DNA from 3 places in the Parashewanella sp. 2210YD4-3 genome. Region 2 is predicted to be linked to each of the others. Evidence: predicted binding sites of a transcription regulator. Region 2 holds the regulator's gene; each other region holds the start of a gene.
The links. Region 2 encodes FliA, which starts transcription of late flagellar genes. Its sites were predicted from a motif close to CTAAAGNTNNNNNNNNNNNNGCCGATA; they were not measured.
Positions count from the first base shown of each region.

Region 1: pomA (flagellar motor protein PomA) is a predicted target of FliA. The motif match lies at 4,717-4,743, and genes of this name have one in related genera.
Region 3: AC1EU0_RS02915 (cytoplasmic protein) is a predicted target of FliA. The motif match lies at 6,110-6,136, and genes of this name have one in related genera.

Region 1 is NZ_JBWQOG010000001.1:117,119-125,003, reverse strand. It holds gene grpE (nucleotide exchange factor GrpE) at 1-458, shown strand, start outside; gene AC1EU0_RS00530 (ankyrin repeat domain-containing protein) at 545-1,183, opposite strand; gene dxs (1-deoxy-D-xylulose-5-phosphate synthase) at 1,596-3,461, opposite strand; gene ispA ((2E,6E)-farnesyl diphosphate synthase) at 3,470-4,348, opposite strand; gene xseB (exodeoxyribonuclease VII small subunit) at 4,360-4,602, opposite strand; gene pomA (flagellar motor protein PomA) at 4,873-5,640, shown strand; gene AC1EU0_RS00505 (flagellar motor protein MotB) at 5,643-6,572, shown strand; gene AC1EU0_RS00500 (RNA methyltransferase) at 6,649-7,188, shown strand; gene yegD (molecular chaperone) at 7,446-7,885, opposite strand, start outside.
Region 2 is NZ_JBWQOG010000004.1:145,274-153,158, reverse strand. It holds gene flhF (flagellar biosynthesis GTPase FlhF) at 1-109, shown strand, start outside; gene AC1EU0_RS07890 (MinD/ParA family protein) at 168-1,046, shown strand; gene AC1EU0_RS07885 (RNA polymerase sigma factor FliA) at 1,039-1,758, shown strand; gene cheY (chemotaxis response regulator CheY) at 1,939-2,322, shown strand; gene AC1EU0_RS07875 (protein phosphatase CheZ) at 2,341-3,078, shown strand; gene AC1EU0_RS07870 (chemotaxis protein CheA) at 3,139-5,295, shown strand; gene AC1EU0_RS07865 (protein-glutamate methylesterase/protein-glutamine glutaminase) at 5,311-6,426, shown strand; gene AC1EU0_RS07860 (hypothetical protein) at 6,429-6,797, shown strand; gene AC1EU0_RS07855 (ParA family protein) at 6,806-7,585, shown strand; gene AC1EU0_RS07850 (chemotaxis protein CheW) at 7,585-7,885, shown strand, end outside.
Region 3 is NZ_JBWQOG010000001.1:682,104-689,988, reverse strand. It holds gene AC1EU0_RS02940 (phosphoglycolate phosphatase) at 1-201, shown strand, start outside; gene trpS (tryptophan--tRNA ligase) at 221-1,219, shown strand; gene AC1EU0_RS02930 (carboxypeptidase regulatory-like domain-containing protein) at 1,572-2,183, shown strand; gene AC1EU0_RS02925 (EAL domain-containing protein) at 2,183-4,558, shown strand; gene AC1EU0_RS02920 (hypothetical protein) at 4,578-5,801, shown strand; gene AC1EU0_RS02915 (cytoplasmic protein) at 5,897-6,076, opposite strand; gene AC1EU0_RS02910 (methyl-accepting chemotaxis protein) at 6,303-7,885, shown strand, end outside.

The sequences.
Region 1 (7,885 bases), on a different contig from region 2:
AAGCTCTAGCTGCTGCTACAGCTAAGGTCGATGAGCAAAAAGACTCTGTTGTACGTGCTGCTGCTGAAGTTGACAACATTCGTCGTCGTGCAGCTATGGATGTTGAAAAAGCACGTAAGTTTGCATTAGAGAAGTTTGTGAATGAGCTTTTGCCAGTTATGGACAACATGGATCACGCAGTAGCAGGCCTAAACATCGAAGATGAAGAAGGCCCAATGAAAGCGTTGCATGAAGGTGTTAACCTAACTCGTAAGACTTTAATGAGCGCTGTAGAAAAGTTTGGAGTGAAAGTGGTTGACCCTACCGGAGAAACTTTCAATCCAGATCAACATCAAGCCATTGGTATGCAACCTAGCGATGACCACCCTGCTAATACTGTGATGGCCGTGATGCAAAAAGGCTATATGTTGAATGACCGCCTATTGCGCCCAGCAATGGTGATGGTGTCTCAAGGTTAATTTACTGTACTTGTGATACTTGCAGATGAAAATCAAGGCATCATGATTATAAATGGCGACTTTATGTCGCCGTTCATCATAGTTACTCAGCTATATAAAGGATCATCGAAAGTATTTTCAAAGGTTGTTGTCTCAAAGCGGTCGTCAGTTTGAGCTTCTTTTCCACTTTCAGTTTTTTGTATTTTTTCAATTGCTTCTGTGTGATTGTCATCATCTTCACTTGCTTGAATTGTTGCTTTCTGCTCTGGTACGAAAACGCAATTCCAGCCGCCATCTTTGTCAACACTATCATTTTGCAATGATACTAATGCACTAGAAATTTCAGCTTTAGGCTCTTTTTGTATTTTTTCATCAAGTAATTCAACAATGTGAAAATGTTTTTTTGTGTATGCAACCTGAATTGGAGTTTGTCCGTGTTGATCACAAGCCCAATGATCAGCATTATTTTCAAGTAACAACTTCGTTATTTCTCCGTACCCCTTGTAGGCAGCGATATGGAGTGGAGTTATTTGATTTTTCATTCCTGCTGTATTAGGGGAGGCACCTTCTTTGAGTAGCCTAGCTACGATGGCAGAGTTTTGTTTATCTACAGCGACCCATAAAGGAGTTTCATTAGGGGCTATGGGAGCAAAAACGTCTAGATTTACACCAAATTTAAGCATTTCATAAACTTTTTCATCGAGTTTAAATTTGACGAAATAGATAATCTCTACACTTGAATCCAATTGAGTAATCGCCTTTTCGATTAACCGCTGATGTTCAGAAGCGACAAAAAAGTTTTTCCAGCCTACAGGGCGTATAGACCAAGTGGAATTACTTCCACAGGCTGTCGACGATGCTGAGACTTTATAGATTCTCGTTATCCCATTGGCGGTGATTGACAATTGCTTTCCTTCATGTTGCGCAATTGTGGTCAAATCTACACTATGAACGGAGCCTAGGTAATTTGTGACTGCATATTCTAGATCAAGATTTAAGGTAGATTCAGCGGACATGAAAAATAAAGTTAGCAATGATCAAATTGTAAACAGGACTATCTTACAGTTGAGTCTTTTTTAAAAGTCCATTGGGTTAATTATGATTAATCCTGACCGTGGGATGGAAAACAGATAAAAAAAAGGAGCTGAAAATCAGCTCCTATTTTAAAAACTCGTTGATTTGTTTAATGATACCTTCTGCGTCAATATTAAGCTCTGCTGCAACTTCTGTTTGAGTGCCTTGCTTAATAAATTCATCAGGTAAACCAATCTGCAAGGTGGGTTTAAGTATCTTGTGTTTAGCAAAGAACTCAATGACACCAGAACCTGCACCACCCATAATGGCGTTTTCTTCCACGGTCACAATCACATCATGAGAAGCGGCTAGGTCTTTTAACAATTCTTCATCTAGCGGTTTTACAAAACGCATATCTGCAACCGTTGTATCCAAGGTTTCGGCTGCTGAAAGTGTTGAAGATAAACGAGTACCGAAATTTAAAATGGCAATATTTTTACCTTGGCGCATCATGCGGCCTTTGCCAATTTCTAGAGCCGTCATTTCCTCAATCTGCTCTGCCCCTGTTGCGCTGCCGCGAGGGTAACGAACCGCCGTTGGGCCATCGTTGTAACGATAACCGGTATATAGCATCTGACGACATTCGTTTTCATCAGCAGGCGCCATAATCACTATATTAGGAATACAGCGTAAGTAGCTTAAGTCAAAGGCACCTTGATGGGTTGGACCATCAGCGCCAACAATGCCGCCACGGTCAATTGCAAATAACACGGGTAATTTTTGCAGGGCAACATCATGGATCAATTGATCGTAGCCACGCTGTAAGAAAGTCGAATAGATTGCGACAACTGGTTTGAAGCCTTCAACAGCAAAACCTGCACCTAGTGTTACGGCATGTTGCTCAGCAATGGCGGCATCAAAATATTGTTTAGGGAAGCGCTGAGAAAATTCCACCATACCAGAGCCTTCACGCATGGCTGGTGTAATTGCTAGTAATTTCTCATCATTGGTGGCAACATCGCAAAGCCACTTACCAAATACCTGAGAAAAGCTTGGGCTGCTGGCCTTACTCGCAGGTTTTTTAAATTCACTTGGGTCAAATTTAGGTACAGCATGCCAGCCAATAGGGTCTTTCTCGGCAGGAGCATAACCACGACCTTTTTTGGTCATAATATGCAAAAATTGTGGCCCTTTGAGCTGACGCATATTGACAAGTGTTTCCACCAAAGCATTAACATCGTGTCCGTCAATGGGGCCGATATAGTTAAAGCCCAGCTCTTCAAATAAGGTGCCCGGCACGACCATACCTTTGAGGTGTTCCTCAGTACGGCGAACCATCTCTTTCACCATTGGCATATCTTTGAGCACTTTTTTACCACCCTCACGGATGGTGCTATAAAAGCGTCCCGACATAATTTGAGCAAGATGATTATTTAGGGCGCCAACATTTTCAGAAATTGACATCTCATTGTCATTTAAAATGACTAACATGTCATTGTGGAGGGCACCAGCGTGGTTTAGGGCTTCAAACGCCATACCACCTGTAATTGCACCATCACCAATAACAGAAACCACTTTACGACCAGATTGCTCTTTATTCGCAGCGATTGCCATACCTAGAGCAGCACTAATAGAAGTACTGGAGTGACCGACACTAAAAGTGTCGAATTCACTTTCTTCACGGTATGGAAAAGGATGCAAACCGTCTTTTTGACGAATGGTATGCATACGGTCACGACGACCGGTTAGAATTTTATGTGGGTAAGCTTGATGACCAACGTCCCACACCAAACGATCATAGGGTGTGTTATAGACATAATGAAGTGCCACTGTTAGTTCTACAGTGCCAAGGCCAGAAGCAAAATGTCCGCTGGATTTACCAACAGATTTTAGTAAGAACTCTCGTAATTCATTAGCCAACTGAGACAGCTGACTTTTAGGGAGAAGCCTGAGTTCTTCAGGGGTATTAGCTTTTGCCAGTACCGGAAATTGCGAAATATCCATGCTTATACTGAATCTTATACTCGACGTGCCACGATATACTGGGCGAATTGTTCGATTAACTGCGTATTGTAGGGTAATTTACTTAAAGCGGATAGTGCATCCTCAATTAATTGTGTTGCGGTTTGTTGCGCGCCTTGCAAACCAAGTAATTGTGGGAATGTACTTTTATTCGATTCTTCATCCGACCCTTGTGGCTTTCCAAGTTCTTCTGTTGAAGACGTAATATCAAGAATATCGTCTTGAACTTGAAAGGCTAACCCTAGAGATTGTGCATATTTCATTAAAGACGCGCGGTCAACGTCATTTGCATCAGCAGCAATTATCGCCAGTTCAACAGAGCAAGAAATGAGTGCTCCTGTTTTTAGGGCGTGCAATTGAGTCAGTCGTTCTAAATCAATTTGTTTATCTGTGGATGCTAAATCAATGGCTTGACCACCACACATTCCAAGGTAACCTGCTGCTTTTGATACTGAACGGATCATAGCGAGTTGTTGCTGTGGCGTAAATTCGGTGTCGCCAGATAATATCTCAAAAGCTAACGTTTGAAGTGCATCACCAGCTAAAATAGCAGTGGCTTCATCATAGGCGATGTGAACGGTAGGCTGCCCACGGCGTAGATCATCATCATCCATCGCTGGTAAATCGTCATGGATTAATGAATATGCGTGAATACATTCAATAGCGGCAGCGCAAATGTCTAACTTATCGAGAGACACACCCAGCATATCGCCAACACTGTAAACAAGAAAGGGACGAATACGTTTTCCGCCCAGTAGCGCACCGTGTTGCATCGCACTTTTCAAGCCTGCAGCGTGATCGGGCAAGCACGCTAATTGTTGCTCTAGATAATGATTAATACGGTCTTGGTATTGAGCAATAGCATCAGTCAAGATGGGTTGATTCACTACTGATCACCATTATTGTCAAAAGGAACTAATTGTTCTTGGCCGTTATCATCAAGCAGTATTGAAATTTTTTGTTGTGCTTGTTCCAGTTTTTGCTGACTTTGGCGCACAAGCGCAATGCCTTGCTCAAATTGCTTTAGCGCATCATCTAGCGGTATATCACCTTTTTCAAGTTCGGTTACAATCTTTTCTAATGAAGTTAACGATTGTTCGAACGTTAAACTTTCAGATTTCTTGGCCAAAATTTTCGCTCCCTAAGCAGCCGTTGAAACTGTCACAAGGTATATCAGCAGGCGATGTGGGTCAAATTTCCTCGTGGAATAATTGCTCAATAAAGAGCAGAGATTTAATTATTTCTAAACCTTTAGAAACCATGACCGATAAATATGTGAGCGAAATGTAATCTGACTGGTTAAAGATTGTGCGTCAAGGCCACGACTTCACACTTGGCTTTAGATACACTATGCCGCAGTTTATAGACGCGATTTAAAAGCAATATTTGAGGGACGGTTTTGGATTTAGCTACGCTGATTGGAATTCTTGGGGCTTTTGGCTTCGTAATTGCGTCGATGGTCACCAGTGGTGGTATCGGGGTTTTTATTAACGTGCCGTCGCTGCTTATCGTTATTGGTGGTTCATTATTCGTGGTAATGATGAAGTACAACCTTGGACAGTTTTTTGGTGCTGTTAAAGTAGCGATTAAAGCCTTCATGTTCAAACTGGATAAACCGGATGAGCTGATTGAACAATGCACTAGTATGGCAGATGCAGCACGAAAAGGTGGCTTTTTGGCGCTTGAAGAAGCTCAAATTTCAAATAGTTTTATGCAAAAAGGCATTGATATGCTGGTAGATGGCCATGATGGTGAAATGGTTAGAACTGCGCTAGAGAAAGAAATCGATTTGACGGCCGAGCGCCATAAAATCGGTGTTGGTATCTTTAAAGCCATGGGCGATGTAGCACCAGCAATGGGCATGATCGGAACTCTGATTGGACTGGTTGCCATGTTGCAATCTATGGATGATCCTAAAACCATTGGCCCTTCAATGGCTGTAGCATTGCTTACCACGCTTTATGGGGCCGTTATTGCCAACATGGTGGCAATACCTATTGCGGATAAATTAGAACTGAGAATGGGCGAAGAAACCTTAAATCGTAATCTTATTATGGATGCGGTATTAGCCATTCAAGATGGTCAAAATCCACGAGTAATTGAAAGCTTCTTAAAAAGTTATTTGTCAGAGAAAAAGCGTGGTGAAAGTAGCGCAGAGGGAGAATAAGCATGGCGAAGAAGGGATGTGACTGCCCACCGCCAGGTGCTCCTATGTGGTTGGCTACCTTTGCCGATTTAATGTCGCTATTAATGTGCTTTTTCGTTTTGCTGTTAGCATTTTCTGAAATGGACGTGCTTAAGTTTAAACAATTAGCTGGTTCAATGAAATTTGCTTTTGGTGTGCAAAACCAAGTGAATGTGAAAGACATTCCTAAAGGTACCTCTGTTATCGCGTTAGAGTTTCGCCCTGGGCGTCCAGAGCCAACACCTATTGATACCATCAATCAAAAAACTGATGATATGACTCAGCAAACCTTGAAGTTCCAACCAGGTGATGCTGATAGTGCTGGTGGTGTGCAAGAGCAGCAAGGTGAAAAACGTGGTGGTGACTCGATTGCCACGGCTCAAGAAGTAGAAGTGGCAAAACATTCTCAAGAAGCACAAGCGCAACAAGATCAGATTAATGAGCAAGTGAAGAAAATTGCTCAACAACTTGAACAGCAAATTCAAGATGGTGCTTTAGAAGTGGAATCACTAGGGCAGCAAATTATCATCCGTATTCGTGAGAAAGGGTCATTTGCATCAGGTTCTGGATTTTTACAACCTAGATTTAGACCTATAGTGCGTAAAGTTGGTAAAGTGCTGAAAGATATTCCGGGTATTATTACGGTTTCAGGGCATACGGATGATACGAAAATCAGTAATGAGCTTTATCGTTCCAATTGGGAACTATCCAGTAAGCGAGCACTTTCTGTTGCTCATGAGATGATCAAAGCGAAAGGGTTTGATGAGTCTCGTTTAAAAGTTGTTGGTATGGCATCGACAAAACCACTATTTCCAAATACTTCAGCAGCTAATAGAGCCAAAAACCGGCGTGTTGAAATTGCGATTGAGCAAGGAAAGGCGATGGAGTCTGACGAGATTAACGTTGGGCAATAACCCATTCTCATATAGAATAATTAAGAGGGCTTGCAGATATGTAGGCTCTCTTTTTTATAGCTTGGGAATGATTTTTATGAAAACACCTCATGTTGCCATTGGCCTTCAAAACCCCAAAACGCCTATTAATGTTGATGCGGTAATGCGAGCCTGTGGCTGCTATCAAGTCGATGCGGTTGTCTATACTGGCGCACGTTACGATAGGGCGGTTAAGCAGCAAAAACAACAGCCTAACATCGATACTAAAAACGCGGCTCGAACCATTCCTCTCAAGCGTGTCGAAGCGTTGTTTGACACCGTGCCTAAAGATCACAAAGTTGTTTGTGTTGATTTGGTGGTCGGTGCGACGCCATTACCAGAGTTCGAGCATCCTGAAAATGCGTTATACATTTTTGGTCCAGAAGATGGAACGATTGACCAAGAGCTGATTGATAGAGCCGACAGCGTGGTTTATGTCCCTACTGTCGGTTGTATGAACTTAGCGGCTTCTGTGAATGTATTACTTTACGATCGTTTGGCAAAAGCGATGCAAAAAGATTGTAACTCGATTCAAGCTGGTGATGAGTTCATCAAGCAAAGTCGAGATAATCGAAATCGAGTTAAGGTTAAGGCTTGATTGAACCTAAAAACATCAGTTGAACGCTCAATAAGTTAATATCTATTTGAGTTAGCAATAATTTCAATGTCTTAATTATTCACCGAATGGATGAAACGCTCAACGCCCGCAAGCTTGCTAAAATGCCCGCTAGATGCGTTGTAACTTTTGCAAGTAGAGCAACTACTTGCTGCAAGCTACGCCTTGCTAGCAATCATTTTTTCTACGCTTGAGAACGTAGCCAACTGATGTTTTTAGGTTGAATCTAAGCACGTTTATCAAAACACTCTTTGCGCCCAGCGAGCTAGACCAGCCGTTACTGAACCAAAGTGATCACCAACGATGATTTCGATGTTTGGATACACTTGCTTGATGCGATCATGAATTGCCGGACTTCTTGCTGTGCCGCCGGTAACGTAAATGATTTCAGGTTTGCAGTCAGCCTTTTCAACGGCAAGCTTCATTAAGTTTTCAATCTTAGCCACTGGAGATTCAATCGCTTGAACAAAGGTGGCAAGGCTTAAATCTACGGTTAAGTCTTGCTCAATGAAATCAAGTGCAGCAATATGATTATCGTCGTCGGAAAGCCTTATTTTTGCTGATTCTGCACACTTTACGATTTGATAACTCAGCCTGTGTTCTTGCACGCATTGCAGTCTAGACAGCTTCTCAGGAGAATCCGTATCTTTCATCAAATCGGCAAGTAGGGTTTTACAGC
Region 2 (7,885 bases):
AAAATTAGCCAAACAAGCATTGTCAGTTTTAGATGAATCCAATCCTGATTTCGTACATAATACGAATTCTGACTGGGAAGTTCGACAAAACGAACACTACCAACATTAATGACAGATTTAATAGCAGGTAAAGCGAATAAATTCGCTTTGGCAGTTTGAGTAAAGCTATGACCCAAGATCAAGCAAGCGGTTTACGTATGATAAATCAACCTAATAATGAAAAAGTGAAAGTTATTGCTGTAAGTGGTGGTAAAGGTGGTGTTGGTAAAACCAGTGTTTCCATTAATACTGCAGTGGCTTTAGCTGAAAAAGGCAAGCGAGTACTAGTACTAGATGCTGATTTAGGTTTGGCTAATGTCGATGTCATGTTAGGTATCCGTGCTGAAAAAAACCTTTCCCATGTTCTTACCGGTGAAGCCGAATTGGATGATGTTATTGTTCGCGGCCCTAAAGGGATAGGAATCATACCGGCTACATCAGGTTCACAAAACATGGTTGAGCTTACATCTGCTCAACACGTTGGATTGATCCGTGCATTTAGTGAAATGAAAACACAATTTGATGTGCTCATTGTGGATACCGCAGCAGGCATATCAGATATGGTGCTGAGTTTCGCAAGAGCCTCTCAAGACGTGCTAATTGTCGTATGCGATGAACCAACATCTATTACCGATGCTTATGCATTGATAAAAATACTTAGCCGTGAACATGGCGTGTTCCGTTTTAAAATTGTTGCAAACATGGTTCGTTCTCTTAGAGAAGGAATGGAGTTGTTTGCGAAGTTAAGTAAAGTTACCGATCGCTTTCTCGATGTTGCTTTGGAATTAGTTGCCACTGTTCCTTATGATGAAAATGTTCGAAAATCAGTGCGCAAACAAAAGTTAGTTGTTGAAGCTTTTCCAAAATCACCTTCGACCATTGCTTACCACAGTTTAGCCAACAAAATCACCAATTGGCCCATTCCTGAGCAGCCTGGTGGTCACCTAGAGTTCTTTATTGAACGCTTGGTTAAAAGGCCTGAGCAAGAGGACGATGTGAGTGAATAAGGCCGCTGCGTATACTAGTTTTGACGATAGGACAAATGTAGTCGAACAGTATGCTCCACTGGTTAAGAAAATCGCTCACCACCTTCTAGCGAGACTTCCAGCATCTGTTCAACTTGACGACCTATTACAAGCCGGAATGATGGGGCTTTTAGAAGCCTCAGGTAAATTCGACAGCGGTAAAGGTGCAAAGTTTGAAACGTTTGCTGGCATTCGCATACGAGGCGCCATGTTGGATGAAATTCGTCGAGGAGATTGGGTGCCACGGTCGGTTCATCGAAATCAACGTATGGTTGATCAGGTGATAAAGAAGCTTGAGCAAGAATTAGGAAGAGAAGCTTCAGATATTGAGATTGCGGCCGAATTAAATATACCAATTGAAGAATATCACCATATTTTAAATGATGTGGCGACAGGAAAAATCGTTGGTTTTGAAGATTTAGGCGTTTCGCATGACGTGATCCGTGAAGAGCAGCAGCCTGAAGATCGTGCTTTTGATGCTCTATCAGAGCAAAATTTTCAAAAAGCGTTAGTTGAAGGCATTAAACAATTGCCTGAACGAGATGCTTTAGTGCTATCACTGTATTATGACGAAGCTCTTAATTTAAAAGAAATTGGCGCTATTCTTGAAGTGAGTGAGTCAAGGGTAAGCCAAATATTGAGTCAAGCCATGCTCAGGCTTAAAGGTAAGCTGAGAGACTGGACGCAAAATTAAAAAAGCAAAAACTGTATAGTGGCTTATAGATAGCTACTTTTGATTGATGGGAAATCCTTGTTAGATGCGCTACGGCCAGTTTGGATATCCAAATACTAATTGGTTGTTTAACTTTGTCTAATTAAGTTTCCGTTCGCTTTTACCATAAAGATAAGATTACAAAAGCCCTTGGAGGAAACCTTGGACAAGAATATGAAGATACTTATTGTTGATGACTTCTCAACAATGAGACGTATCATTAAAAACTTGTTGCGGGATTTGGGATTTAATAACACCCAAGAAGCCGATGACGGAACCACCGCACTACCTATGCTGCAAAAAGGCGACTTTGACTTTGTGGTCACTGATTGGAATATGCCCGGTATGCAGGGAATTGACTTACTTAAGGCCATTCGAGCTGATGAGAAACTCAAATCTATTCCTGTACTTATGGTGACAGCTGAAGCAAAGCGTGAGCAAATTATTGCTGCTGCTCAAGCTGGTGTTAACGGCTATGTAGTAAAACCATTTACTGCAGCCACCCTAAAAGAGAAGCTTGATAAAGTTTTCGAAAGACTGGGCTAACCTGAGCAAGGACGTTGTATGTCGGAAGAAATATCAGGCCTGATCACTCTTGAGCAGGCGCAACAGCTAGTTGAACTTCTATCTGCAGGAGAGCAACAACAAGCAGATGAAATCATTAAAGAGATTTCGTTGCCTATTCAAAATGAGCTCTACGAGGAAATTGGTAAGCTGACACGTGACCTGCATAGTGCATTGGTCGACTTTCAAGTTGATAGCCGCCTCACTGATTTAACCAATAATGAAATACCTGATGCAAAGGAACGCTTGAATTACGTTATTGATATGACGGAACAAGCCGCGAATAAAACCATGGATGCGGTTGAAGAGTCACTTCCATTGGCTGATGCTTTGATCAGTAACATCAATAATGTCCAACCTGCTTGGGACAAGCTCATGCGTCGAGATATTGATCTTGAGACGTTCAAAAAATTGTGCTTTGACATCCAAGATATGATGCAAAGAAGTGGGCACGATTCCATTAGATTACGAGATTTGCTTAACCAGATACTTATGGCTCAAGACTTCCAAGATATCACGGGACAAATGATCAGACGTGTGATCGAACTTGTTCATGAAGTCGAAAGTAGCTTGGTATCTATGCTAACTCTTTTTGGTGAGCATGCATCAGCAAACTCGGAAGAAAAAAATAAAAATAAAATTGAAGCTGAAGGTCCGATTCTAAATGCCGATACAAGGGATGATGTTGTATCTGGACAAGATGAAGTCGATGATTTGTTATCTAGTCTAGGTTTTTAAAATCTAAGCGTTGGCTTGAGGTGATAATAAGCAGGCATTTGGTACTGCAAGGAGTGTAGGATGGACTTTTCTATTGATGAAGAGATCCTTCAGGATTTTTTAATTGAAGCTGGCGAAATTCTAGAGTTATTGCAAGAGCAATTGGTTGATCTTGAGAATAACCCAGAAGATACCGAACTATTGAATGCCATATTTCGTGGATTCCATACAGTAAAAGGTGGTGCAGGGTTTTTAGGCCTTACTCCAATGGTTGATGTGTGCCATGAGTCGGAAAATACCTTTGACTTGCTAAGAACGGGTAAGCGATCGGTAACTGCTGAGTTAATGGACATCATTTTGCAGGCTGTAGATGCTATCAATGTGATGTTTAATCAAACTCAAAATGGTGAACCGCAGCAAGAAGCGTCTTCGGAATTGCTTTCTCAATTAAAGTTACTTAGTTCAGGCGAGCCTTTGCCTAGTGAATTAGGTGCAGCGCCAGTATCGGCTGAACCTATTATTGAAACTCCTGAGCCAAAGCCAGAACCAATTCCTGAGCCTGAAGCCAATCAAATAGAAGCTATTGATGATATTACCGAGACTGAGTTTGAAGCCTTATTAGATGCTTTACATGGTCAGGGGAAAGCGCCGACATCTTCGGTAACTCAGGAAACCTCTGAGTCAGACCAAAGTGATGATATTTCTGAAGATGAATTTGAAGCCCTATTAGATGAACTTCATGGTACAAACGGCTTTAACGCAAATATAGCATCTACTCTTGAGCAGATCACACCTGATGCAGTGACAGAACAAGAATCTGATGAAATTACAGAAGATGAATTTGAAGCTCTACTCGATGAACTGCATGGTAAAGGAAGTAGTCCTACAGCACAGTCAGACAATTCACCTGCGAGCGCTGAATCTAAAAATAATGTTGAATCAACTCCAAAAGTTGAAGCTTCACCCAAAAAAGAAGAACCCAAAAAACCGATACAGCATCAAGTTGTAGAGAAAAAAGAGGCTGCGAAAAAAGAAGCGCCAGCAGCTCGTGTTGCGGCACCTAAAGGTGAAACAACGGTTAGGGTAGACACTTCACGCTTAGATCAAATCATGAATATGGTTGGGGAATTAGTCTTAGTTCGAAATCGCCTAATTAGTCTAGGTGGAAATCGAGAAGATGAAGCCATGTCTAAGGCGTTAGCAAATTTAGATTTAGTGACGGCCGATCTTCAAGGTGCGGTAATGAAAACCCGCATGCAGCCTATTAAGAAAGTGTTTGGTCGCTTTCCTCGTGTAGTAAGAGATTTAGCTCGTTCTCTGGATAAAGACATCAACCTTGTGATGATAGGTGAAGAAACAGACCTTGATAAAAACTTGGTAGAAGCCTTGGCAGATCCCTTGGTTCACTTGGTTCGAAATTCAGTGGACCACGGTATCGAAATGCCAGATGAACGTGAGGCTAATAACAAGCCTAGACAGGGAACAATAACCCTATCTGCAAGCCAAGAAGGCGATCATATTCTTTTGAAAATTGAAGATGATGGCGCGGGCATGGATGCAGAGAAACTAAAAAAGATAGCTATTAGTCGGGGAGTTCTCGATGAAGATGCTGCAGCAAGAATGTCTGATGAAGATGCTCATAACTTAATTTTTGCACCAGGTTTCTCAACTAAAACCGAAATTTCCGATATCTCAGGCCGTGGCGTTGGTATGGATGTAGTGAAAACCCGAATTGCACAATTGAATGGTACGGTTCATATACATTCGCATCAGGGGCTAGGTACCACGCTGGAAATTAAAGTACCGTTAACGTTGGCGATTATGCCTACTTTAATGGTTGAAGTGGCTAAACAGATCTTTGCACTTCCATTGTCCAATGTTAGTGAAATATTTCATTTAGATTTAACCAAAACCAATGTCGTCGATGGACAGCTAACCGTTATTGTCCGCGAAAAAGCGATTCCACTTTTTTATCTTGAGAATTGGTTACATAGTGAAAGTTATTTCCAACATGGAGAAAAAGAATTTGGACATGTCGTGATCGTGCATATTGGAACCATGCTGGTTGGTTTTGTGGTTGACGCATTAATTGGGCAAGAAGAAGTAGTGATTAAGCCGCTTGGTAAGCTATTACACGGTACACCTGGGATGGCTGGCGCAACGATCACGTCGGATGGCGGCATAGCTTTGATTTTAGATGTCCCTGGGTTATTAAAGTTTTACGCTACAAGAAAATAATAATAAAGAGGTTCAATGGCTATTAAAGTTCTAGTCGTCGATGACTCAAGTTTTTTTAGACGACGCGTGAGTGAGATCCTCTCTCAAGATCCAAATCTTGAAGTGGTAGCCGATGCTCGCAATGGAAAAGATGCATTAGCAAAAGTGGCAGAGTTTAAGCCCAATGTAATCACCATGGATATCGAAATGCCTATCATGGATGGGATCACGGCAGTAAAAGAAATCATGGCCAATAGTCCAACGCCAGTGCTGATGTTCTCATCGTTGACTCATGATGGTGCTCAAGCGACATTAGACGCGTTAGATGCTGGAGCATTAGATTTTTTACCTAAAAAATTTGAAGATATTGCGACCAATCGCGATCAAGCGATTCGTTTATTACAGCAAAAGGTTAAGGCATTAGGTCAGCGCAGGTTGTTTCGTCGTCTTCCGAGAAACAATGTAAAACTAGCTGAGTCAAGTCGAGTAACTAGACCTGTATTAAAGGCTTCAGGTAGTAGCGAAAAGCGAGAAGCTGCTTCGGTTGTTCAGGCGCCATTCAAAGCCAGTGGTAAACAATATAAGGCGCTGGTTATTGGAACGTCAACTGGCGGTCCTGTGGCTCTACAACGCATTTTGACTCAGCTGCCAGCTAATTATCCTCATCCAATATTGTTGATTCAGCATATGCCTGCAGCATTCACTCCAGCATTTGCCTCTCGACTAAATGGTTTGTGCAAAATCCAAGTTAAAGAAGCTGAAAATGGTGATGTAATGAAACCAGGGTGTGCCTACCTTGCACCGGGCGGATTGCAAATGCTGATTGAAAAAAGTGGCGCTTATGGTCGAATAAAAGTGATTTCTGGTAAAGAAGAAATGAACTACAAGCCCAGTGTCGATATTACCTTTGCATCAGTATCTAAAGTGTTTGCCGATAAAGCCTTAGCCGTTGTCCTTACAGGAATGGGGGCTGATGGCCGTGAAGGGGCTAGGCTGCTTAAAACTGCAGGTTCAAGCATTTGGGCTCAAGATGAAGCGAGCTCAGTGGTCTATGGTATGCCGCAAGCAGTAACCCAAGCTGGATTATCGAGTAAATCTATTGCTCTAGAACAAATGGCAAATGCCATTATTAAAGAGACCATGGAACGATAATCATGCCGATACCAAAGTTGTACCTGAATTTGATCATATTTTTATTATCAATCGCTTTGGTATCTGTCGCTGCACTTGCTTTTGAACAATATCAAAAAATTGCTCGAATGGAAGTTGAAGTTGAACAGCTGAAGGCTTCTCAAGTGGTGTTTGTAGTTAGTGATGAGGACTCTGAAACACTTACTCAATGGTTACAAACAAAGCCTGAAAAAATTCAAGAGTGGTTAGCCAAAGCTAAAGGCAAGCCTCAATATTCAGATATTAAATCCGCAAAAGAAGTGGGTGAAGTAAAACCCAGTAGTAAGCATTCTGATATCAAACAGTATGACACACCTAATGGTGGCATCTTGATCACAACGAGAGAGCAGTAGGCTGTAAGGTGAAAGTCTGGACGGTGGCAAATCAAAAAGGTGGGGTTGGTAAGACGACAACAGTAGTCAGTCTTGCAGGTGCTTTGGTTAAACAAGGTAAGCGAGTGCTGATGATTGATACCGATCCTCATGCGTCATTAGGATACTATCTGGGTATTGATTCTGAAGAAGTCCCCGCTTCTTTATATCACTTATTTATTGCTCATCAGTCTTTAACTGAGTCGAAAGTAAGGGCGCATATTGTTCCTACCTCTATTGAAAACTTAGATTTACTGCCCGCTACAATGGCTCTTGCAACCGTGGATAGGCAATTGGGTCATGAAGATGGAATGGGGTTAGTGCTACGAAACATTATTGATACTATTTCAAATCATTATGATTACGCCATTATCGACTGTCCACCAGTGTTAGGCGTTTTGATGGTAAATGCGTTAGCCGCTTGTGATCGTGTTTTAATCCCTGTTCAAACCGAGTTTTTGGCATTAAAAGGGTTAGACCGCATGATCAAAACCCTTGAGTTGATGGGGCGAACTCAACAACAAAGGCATCAATTTGTTGTGATTCCAACTATGTTCGATAAGAGAACCAAAGCCTCACCGTTAGCACTCAGAGAGCTTAAACAACATTACCCAGACTATTTATGGAAGGGATTGATCCCAGTTGATACCAAATTTAGAGATGCCAGTTTAGCGCATATTCCAGTTTCTCATTTTGCTGCCAATAGCCGTGGCATGGTTGCCTATGGCAAGCTATTACAATTTATCGACAAAGAACAAGAGAGAGCATAATGGAACATTCAGACGCTGCCGTGGCGGATTTTTTCTCTCGACTGCTCAAAGAGCCACAAACATCCGCTTTAGAGTTGAAGCCAGAGATTGAGCAAGCAGATGGCCTGTTAGATGCCGAACAAGCACGATTACAACATTTACTCTCAAAAGTACCATCGTCTGATGAACCTGTTGAATCCATAAAAGCAGACGTAACCCCTGTAGTTACAGACCCCGTTTCAACTTTAGATTTAACGACTGTCAAATCAGTTACAAAAGAATCTGAAATTGCGGCCGATAAAGAAAAAGAACACTCATTAT
Region 3 (7,885 bases), on a different contig from region 2:
CAGCAATGGCAGCTTGAAAATCATCAGTTGTTGATGGTCGGTGACTCGAAAAATGACATTTTGGCGGCAAAATCAGCGGCAATTGCATCAATAGGCTTGACCTATGGCTATAACTACGGAGAAGATATTGGCCTTTGCGGTCCAGATGCCGTATTTGACGATTTTCATCATATTGAAAATTGGGTAAATACCCAATTTTAATTTAGGAGTAGGTAAACCAATGACCAAACCCATTGTATTGAGTGGCGCACAGCCTTCTGGTGAATTAACCATAGGAAACTATATGGGCGCACTTCGCCAGTGGGTACAAATGCAGGATAGCCATGACTGTTTGTATTGTGTTGTTGATTTACATGCCATCACCGTAAGGCAAGATCCTAAAGCTTTACGTGAAGCTTGCTTAGATACGTTAGCCTTATATCTTGCTTGTGGTGTTGATCCAAAAAAGAGCACGGTATTCATTCAATCTCATGTGCCTCAACACACACAATTAAGTTGGGCATTAAACTGTTATGCCCAAATGGGTGAGCTGAATCGTATGACTCAGTTTAAAGACAAGTCGCAAAAGCACGCTAATAACATCAATGTTGGGCTTTTTGGTTATCCTGTTTTAATGGCTGCTGATATCTTGTTGTATCAAGCCAATGAAATTCCTGTAGGGCAAGATCAAAAACAGCACCTTGAATTAACACGTGATATCGCTACACGTTTCAACAATGCTTACGGTGATACCTTTACCATTCCAGATCCATTCATTCCACCATTAGGTGCGAAAGTGATGTCGCTGCAAGATCCGACTAAGAAGATGTCTAAGTCAGATGAAAATAACAACAACGTGATTGGCTTGTTAGAAGATCCTAAGAAAGTCCTTAAAAAGATCAAAAAAGCGGTGACTGACTCAGAAGAGCCACCAAGAGTTGCTTTTGATGTAGACAACAAACCTGGCGTGTCTAACTTATTGAGCCTTATGTCGGGCACAACTGGCCGTTCAATTGCAGAGCTTGAAGCTGAATTTGAAGGGAAAATGTACGGTCACTTGAAAGTAGCGACAGGCGAAGCGGTTGTTGCGATGTTAGAACCACTGCAAGAGCGTTACCATCAAATCCGTGCCGATCAAGCTTACCTTGATTCGGTCATAAAAGAGGGCGCAGAAAAAGCGCAAGCTCGTGCTGAAGTGACTTTGAAGAAAGTCTATGAAAAGATTGGATTAATCGTCTAAATCAGGTCTGGACGAGAGAAAATCCGGCCAATGAGCCGGATTTTTTATTTTAAAATAGAAGTGAATTTGAGTGCATCTATTGAGAAATTTTGTTAACTTTTAAGGCCAAATGCCGAATATAAGTGAGCTTAACTAGGCATACAGGGGCAAATTTTTGTAAAATTTGGGAAAGTTTTAAGCAGGTTCTCCTGTCTAAAAAGTTAAGTGTTGATTTTCATGATGAAATTTTATAAAACACACGCGCTAATTAATAAGTTGTCAAAATAAAAACGATCATGAGTTGTAACTCAGTTAAGGGCAAAGAATGAATTATTGTAAGTGGTTATCAGTATGCCTGATGCTGTGTTGTTGGATGCCGATATCATTGGCAAACCAAGTCATAGTGGTTGATAACAACTCTAAGCCTTTAGCAAATATGGTGGTCTACCTAAAACCGTCTTCCTCTTTTGATGTATCGGCTTATCCGCTCCCTAATGCTCCTCATATTGTTCGACAAAAAGATAAGCAATTTGATCCTTACATTGTAGTAATGCGTGCAGGAAGTAAGGTTGCTATTACTAATGAAGATAGTATTTCTCACCATGTCTATTCCGCAGCAGGTGTTAAACGTTTCTCTATAAAAATGCCAAAGCAATCAAAGAGTGACGTGCTAACCATAGCTAAAGCCGGTGAAATAGCATTAGGCTGTAATGTGCATGACTGGATGAGCAGTTATGTGAAAGTTGTTGATACGCCTTTTTATGGATTAACGGACGAAAATGGGAAAGTAAGCTTTGATGATACACCAACTGGCGAGTATCAATTGGTAGTATGGCATCCTCAAATGCAAGCCGAAGCTCAACAGCAAATAAGCAAGATTACCTTGCCTAAAAATGACCCCTTATCCATTAAAATAACCTCTGATATTTTGCCAATTCCAGAGCAAAAAGCCCTAGATGAATTTGAGTTTTGGGAATCATATTGATGCCTCGATTTTGGAATAAACTGCAAACTCGAATCTTCCTGTTTTTTGTTATTTTATTGGTTATCATCCAAGGTTTTTCATTTTGGATGTCTTTTCAAACCCATAAGCAACTTGAGCAGCAGCAAATCAGCAGCCGAATAGCAAATGCGGTGGAAGTATTTAGAAACCAATTTGATGCGCGTAGCTTTTACCTAGGTGTATTTTCTGAGGTAGTGTCTCAAGACTATAGTTTGAAAGAAATTTTCATCGAAGGTGACATGGGCAGCTTTCTCACGGCCTTAGGCAATCATCAGCGACGAATTAAAGCGAATTTATCCATGTCGGTGGATAAAGACGGAAAAATTATTGCTCAGTTGATCAGTGGTAAAAATGATAAAGGGCAAACCCGCTATCGTTTAGGACCTGAACAAGGAAAAGCCTTTTCTGTTTCATTGAATAAAGCACAATCTACAGTGAATTTATTGTATCAAGTGGGTGGTAGTCTTTATCAAATGCAGTTTTCTCGTATCACTGCAGGAGGAAATACCCTACTAGGTTGGGTAGGCTTTGGTTTTAAAATAGACGCTGAGTTGGCTACAGAATTAATGCAGCAAACGGGACTGACAACAGGTTTTGCTTTGGTTGACCCACAATTAAAGGTTTCTGACGTTCGTCAATCGACCGCTACAGACGGTGATATGTTAAAAGACTTGGCTTATCAGTTGGTGGGCAAATTTAGTGACCGTCGCTATCTATTTTGGAGCCAAAAACTCGGTGCTATTGATAATAAAGCACTCTACACCTACATGTATCTGCCAAGGGAGCAAGTACTGGCTCCGTTAAAAGAGCAATGGTGGCAACAGCTATGGATTGTGATTTCGATGTTGCCGTTATCAATGCTGGCGGCTTATTACATTTCTCGCAGTATTACTAAGCCCATCAAGCACATGATTGAGCAGGCCAAGTTTATTGCAGGTGGTAATTACGATCATAAAGTAAAAGAAAGCTCCACCATAGAACTTGCGCAATTGGCTCACGAATTTTCTGAGATGCAACAGGCCATCTTGAGTCGTGAGCAGCGAATTGTGTATCAAGCATTCCATGACCCTTTGACCAATTTACCAAACCGAAATGAATTGGACAGAATGCTCTCTACTTGGCTGGAGCATGATGAGCAGTTCATGATTTGCTTGGTGAACGTGAAACGCATGACAGAAGTTAATGCCACGCTTGGTCATGGTGTCGGTGATGAAATTATTAAAGAAGTCGGTCGTCGCTTAGAAAGCATGAAAAATGTGAACTTTGCATGCCGCATTTCTGGTGATGAATTTGCACTGGTATTGAATGATTTTCATGTCGATGATATTGGTCAGTTAATCGCATCATTACGTGAAAAAATGGCTCGCCGCTATCGTTATCAAGGGTTATCGCTTGAGTTAGACTTAACCATGGGGGCTGCGATACGTAATCACTCTTCTTCGATGTTCTCGGTCTTACAGCAAGCCAATACTGCTTTGCAATACGCTAAAAGTAATAAGCTTGAATATCAGGTATATGATAAACAGATTGATGAGCATACGGTTGAACGATTACAACTTATCAATGGCTTAAAATCGGCGATTGAAAGTGATCAGTTAGTTTTATACTACCAACCTAAGTTGTGTTTACAAAAAAATGCAGTGATCAAAGTTGAAGCGCTTGTACGTTGGGCACATCCAGAGAAAGGCATGATCCCACCTGACGTATTTATTCCTATTGCGGAAAAAACAGGACAAATGAATGCACTAACACGTTGGGTGTTAGAGACTGCGATCAAGCAATATAAACAATGGCGTGCGCAAGGTATTGAGCTGGGTATCGCCATAAACATTTCTGCTGAAAATCTCAAAGACAGCAGTTTTTGTCAATGGGTGTTGAATACCATTAATCAGCATCACGTACCCATGTCGGTATTTACTTTGGAAATCACTGAAGATGCCGTGGTGTCGGATTTAGACAGTGCCATTATGCAGCTAAGTTATTGGCGTGCTAAAGGGCTTAAACTGTCTATCGATGACTTTGGTACTGGCTATTCATCATTAGGACAATTAAAGCAGCTTCCTGTCGATGAAGTTAAAATTGATCGATCGTTTGTACAGCAGTTGATGTCAAATACTGATGATCAGATCATCGTTAAGTCCACCATTGAACTTGCCCATAATTTGAATCTATTTGTGGTTGCCGAAGGTGTTGAAAATCAAGATACGCTGGATTGGTTAAGAGAGCGTGGATGTGAAATGGCCCAAGGCTATCATCTAAGCAAGCCTATTTCAGGCTCGGATCTTGAAACTTGGTTATTACAAAGTGAATATTTTTACCACAGCACATCTTCAAATACAGATTTAGTCACTGAATAAATAATAAGAAAGGAATAACATGAAGTTAGTTGTTATTGGCTTATTGTGTTTATCAACTTCTGCAGTAGCCGTTGAACAAAAGTGGTCAGGAATTATTGACTTATCAGTGGCTAATGTTGATGGAACACAGAGTTACCTTAAAGGTGGGCTAGGAAAGTTCAGAGCTAACAATGGTGCTCAGTTAGCACTATCTCAGCTTGGCCTTAGCCATCATCTTGAGCTTAGTGATAAATGGTCAACCAAAATTGTAGCGAATGGCTATTGGGATAACGTCGACGATGGCATTGGGATCACTGAAGCCGTTGTTAAATATCGCGGTTTACCGACTGAAAGTGGTTATCGGGTTGAAGCGCAAGCTGGGATCATGTACCCCAATATTACCCTTGAAAACCTTGCAACAGCTTGGGCATCGCCATACACGTTAAATTATTCAGCCATCAATGCATGGTTAGCCGAAGAGGTCCGTCATACAGGTGTAAAAATCGGAATCACGCGTTTAGGGAAGTTCTTTCAATCGCCCCATAGCTTTTCATTTAATGTGGAAGCATTTACCAATAATGATACGACAGGAGCGCTATTAGCTTGGCATGGCTGGACCCAAAGCTCTCGACAAACTTTATGGCATGAGACGATTCCTGTTCCTCACCTCCCTCAATTTGACGGTGTGTTAAAAGGGCAGGCAAAACAATCAGATCCATTCATTGAGCTAGATAACAGACTCGGCACTCATATTTCAGCGCAGTGGTCATGGCGCGGCAACGGTCGGTTATTGATAGGGTATTATGACAATAATGCCAATACCAAGGTCGTTAAGCATGGTCAATATGCTTGGCGTACCCGTTTTCATCATGTTGGAGTCAAATGGCGCTTACCAGCTCGAGTTGAAATGATTGCTCAATACATGAAAGGTGACACACTAATGATGGCGCCTGAAGGGTTTGATGCCGTCAATAACGATTATCAAAGTGCAAATATTTTGCTCAGCCGACGCTGGCAGCAACATACTGTAAGTGGTCGCCTAGAACACTTTTCGGTGACAGATAATGATAAAATGGTGACTGATAATAATAATGAATCTGGTCGTTCTTTAACGTTATCTTATCGTTACCAAATCAAGCGTGGTTGGTTTATCCATACAGAATTTAACTGGATAGACAGTGAGCGCAAAGCCCGAACCAGTATTGGCTTACCTAAACACCTTATTGAAAGGCAATGGCAACTGGCTATGAGGCACTTTTTCTAGCCATTAGCATTTTCATTGATAAAAATGCCTTTGGTGACATCATAATTCACCAAAGGCACTTTTGCTCATGGGGCAATTATTAATTCACGAGTATATTAAGCCTTAGTATTGATGATATGACCTGCGTTGCCGACAGGTTTTGGTGCCGCACTGCTGATGAGTTGCATGGCCGTTTCACCTTCTGCTTTTTGCTGTTGCTTGGCCATTTGCATCACTTTCACATTAGTTGTTTGTTGATTTGCTGCTGATTGAACATTTGAACCACTGATATCCATTTGTCTTTCTCATGTAACCCTGAGTTCTTATTTTATCGGCCAAATCTTGATGCACTTTACTCATATTTAATAGAAGATTTTTATTTTCAAAAAAGCGAAAAAATTCCAACGTTAAATTCAAGGTCGATTAACAAAAAATGAGATATTGCACATAGCTCATAAAAATTAAATCATATAAAATCCGCCGAAAATAGAGTAAAGAAACTATTCGGTGGTCGTATTAATTATGTTTAAAAATAAAAGTATCTCATTTCAGGTGCTATCCCTGATAACGGTGTTAATTGTATTTGCCTTTGCTAGTACCGCCACTCTGATATACAAGCAAGCCAAGACCCTCTATTTAGAACAAACCTTGAGTGATCATCAGAGTAAAATTGATACCTTAGCAAAAGCCCTCAGCGAAGAATATCAAGCTTTTTTACTTTCAGCAGAGCACCTCGAAGGAGCACTCGTCCACGGGTATTTGCATGGATTAGCCCCAGCCGCCGGAAACGATTCAATAAAAGGTAAGTCTGTAGATCGAATTGAAGCTTCGGGAAAGCCTTTATCGGAATTAACGCCTGTTATTGACCGTTTTAAACAAAATACTGAAGCTGATGCCACTATCTTTTTACGAGATGGTGATGATTTTATTCGCGGTATTACTACGTTAAAAAATGCCAATGGTCAAAGAGTGGTAGGAACTTACCTTGGAAAGTCACACCCTGGTTATAGCAAGTTAATGTCAGGGCAGCCTTATTCATCCATGGTCAAGTTATTTGGTAAAAACTACCTTGCTTATTATCGGCCCTTACTCAATAACGGTCGTATTTTTGCGCTCGCATTTGCTGCTATTCCCCTACAAAAAGCGACTGAGTCCATATTTAAAGCAATTGAAGAAGTGAAGTGGGGTAAAGGCGGTGAAAGTTTTGTGGTTAATGGTGCAAGCGCTGAGCGTGGAAATTATTTATTGCACTCCAATATCAACTTCATAGGGCAAAATATCCAAAGCACAGTAAACGATGATGGTCGTCGTCCACTGGCTAATTTAATGGATACGATTAATGAAGTGCATTTTTATCAATCTCAATCAGGAAAAGACATACAACAAAAATACATGGTGACTTCCTATGTATCTGGTTGGGATTGGGTAATAGGTGGTGGCACTTCAGTTGCTGAAATTACTGAAGGCAGTACCTATTTGCTTAAAATCATCCTAACCATTGCCGTTGTTGTGTGTCTTGTGGTGATTGTGATCTTGTATTTGGTCATGCAAAGGTTATTAGCACCAATGGCAAAAAATCACGATTACATGAAGCGCCTAGGTAATGGTGAAGTGAGTTTAACGGTTGAGGGTGGGGATGCTTCATCAAATAATGAGATGGCACAATTAACCGCTGTTGTTGGCAGTATGGCAGGTAGACTGTTTGAATTGACCACAGATATAAAAGATATCAGTACATCCTTAGCTGCCCAAGCAGAACAGGCCAAAGGTAATGCGGAAGGAAGTTTAATTTCAGCTGAGTCTCTACAGTCGCAAATTGAGCATATTGCTACAGCAACGGAAGAAATGGCCGCGTCGGCGCAAAGTGTTGCTGGGCAGGTTGAGCAAATCGCAATGAGTGTGCGAGAGGCTAATGATGATGCAATAGCTGGAACTAAAATCGTTGAAAATATGCAGGCTAAAGTATCTTCGCTATCTGAGCAAATTCAATCATCGTCTGAAGCGATCCAAACCGTAGAAGTGGAAAGCAACAATATTCAAAGCGTCACCAAAATGATTGATGAAATTGCTGAACAAACCAACTTGTTAGCCTTGAATGCGGCTAT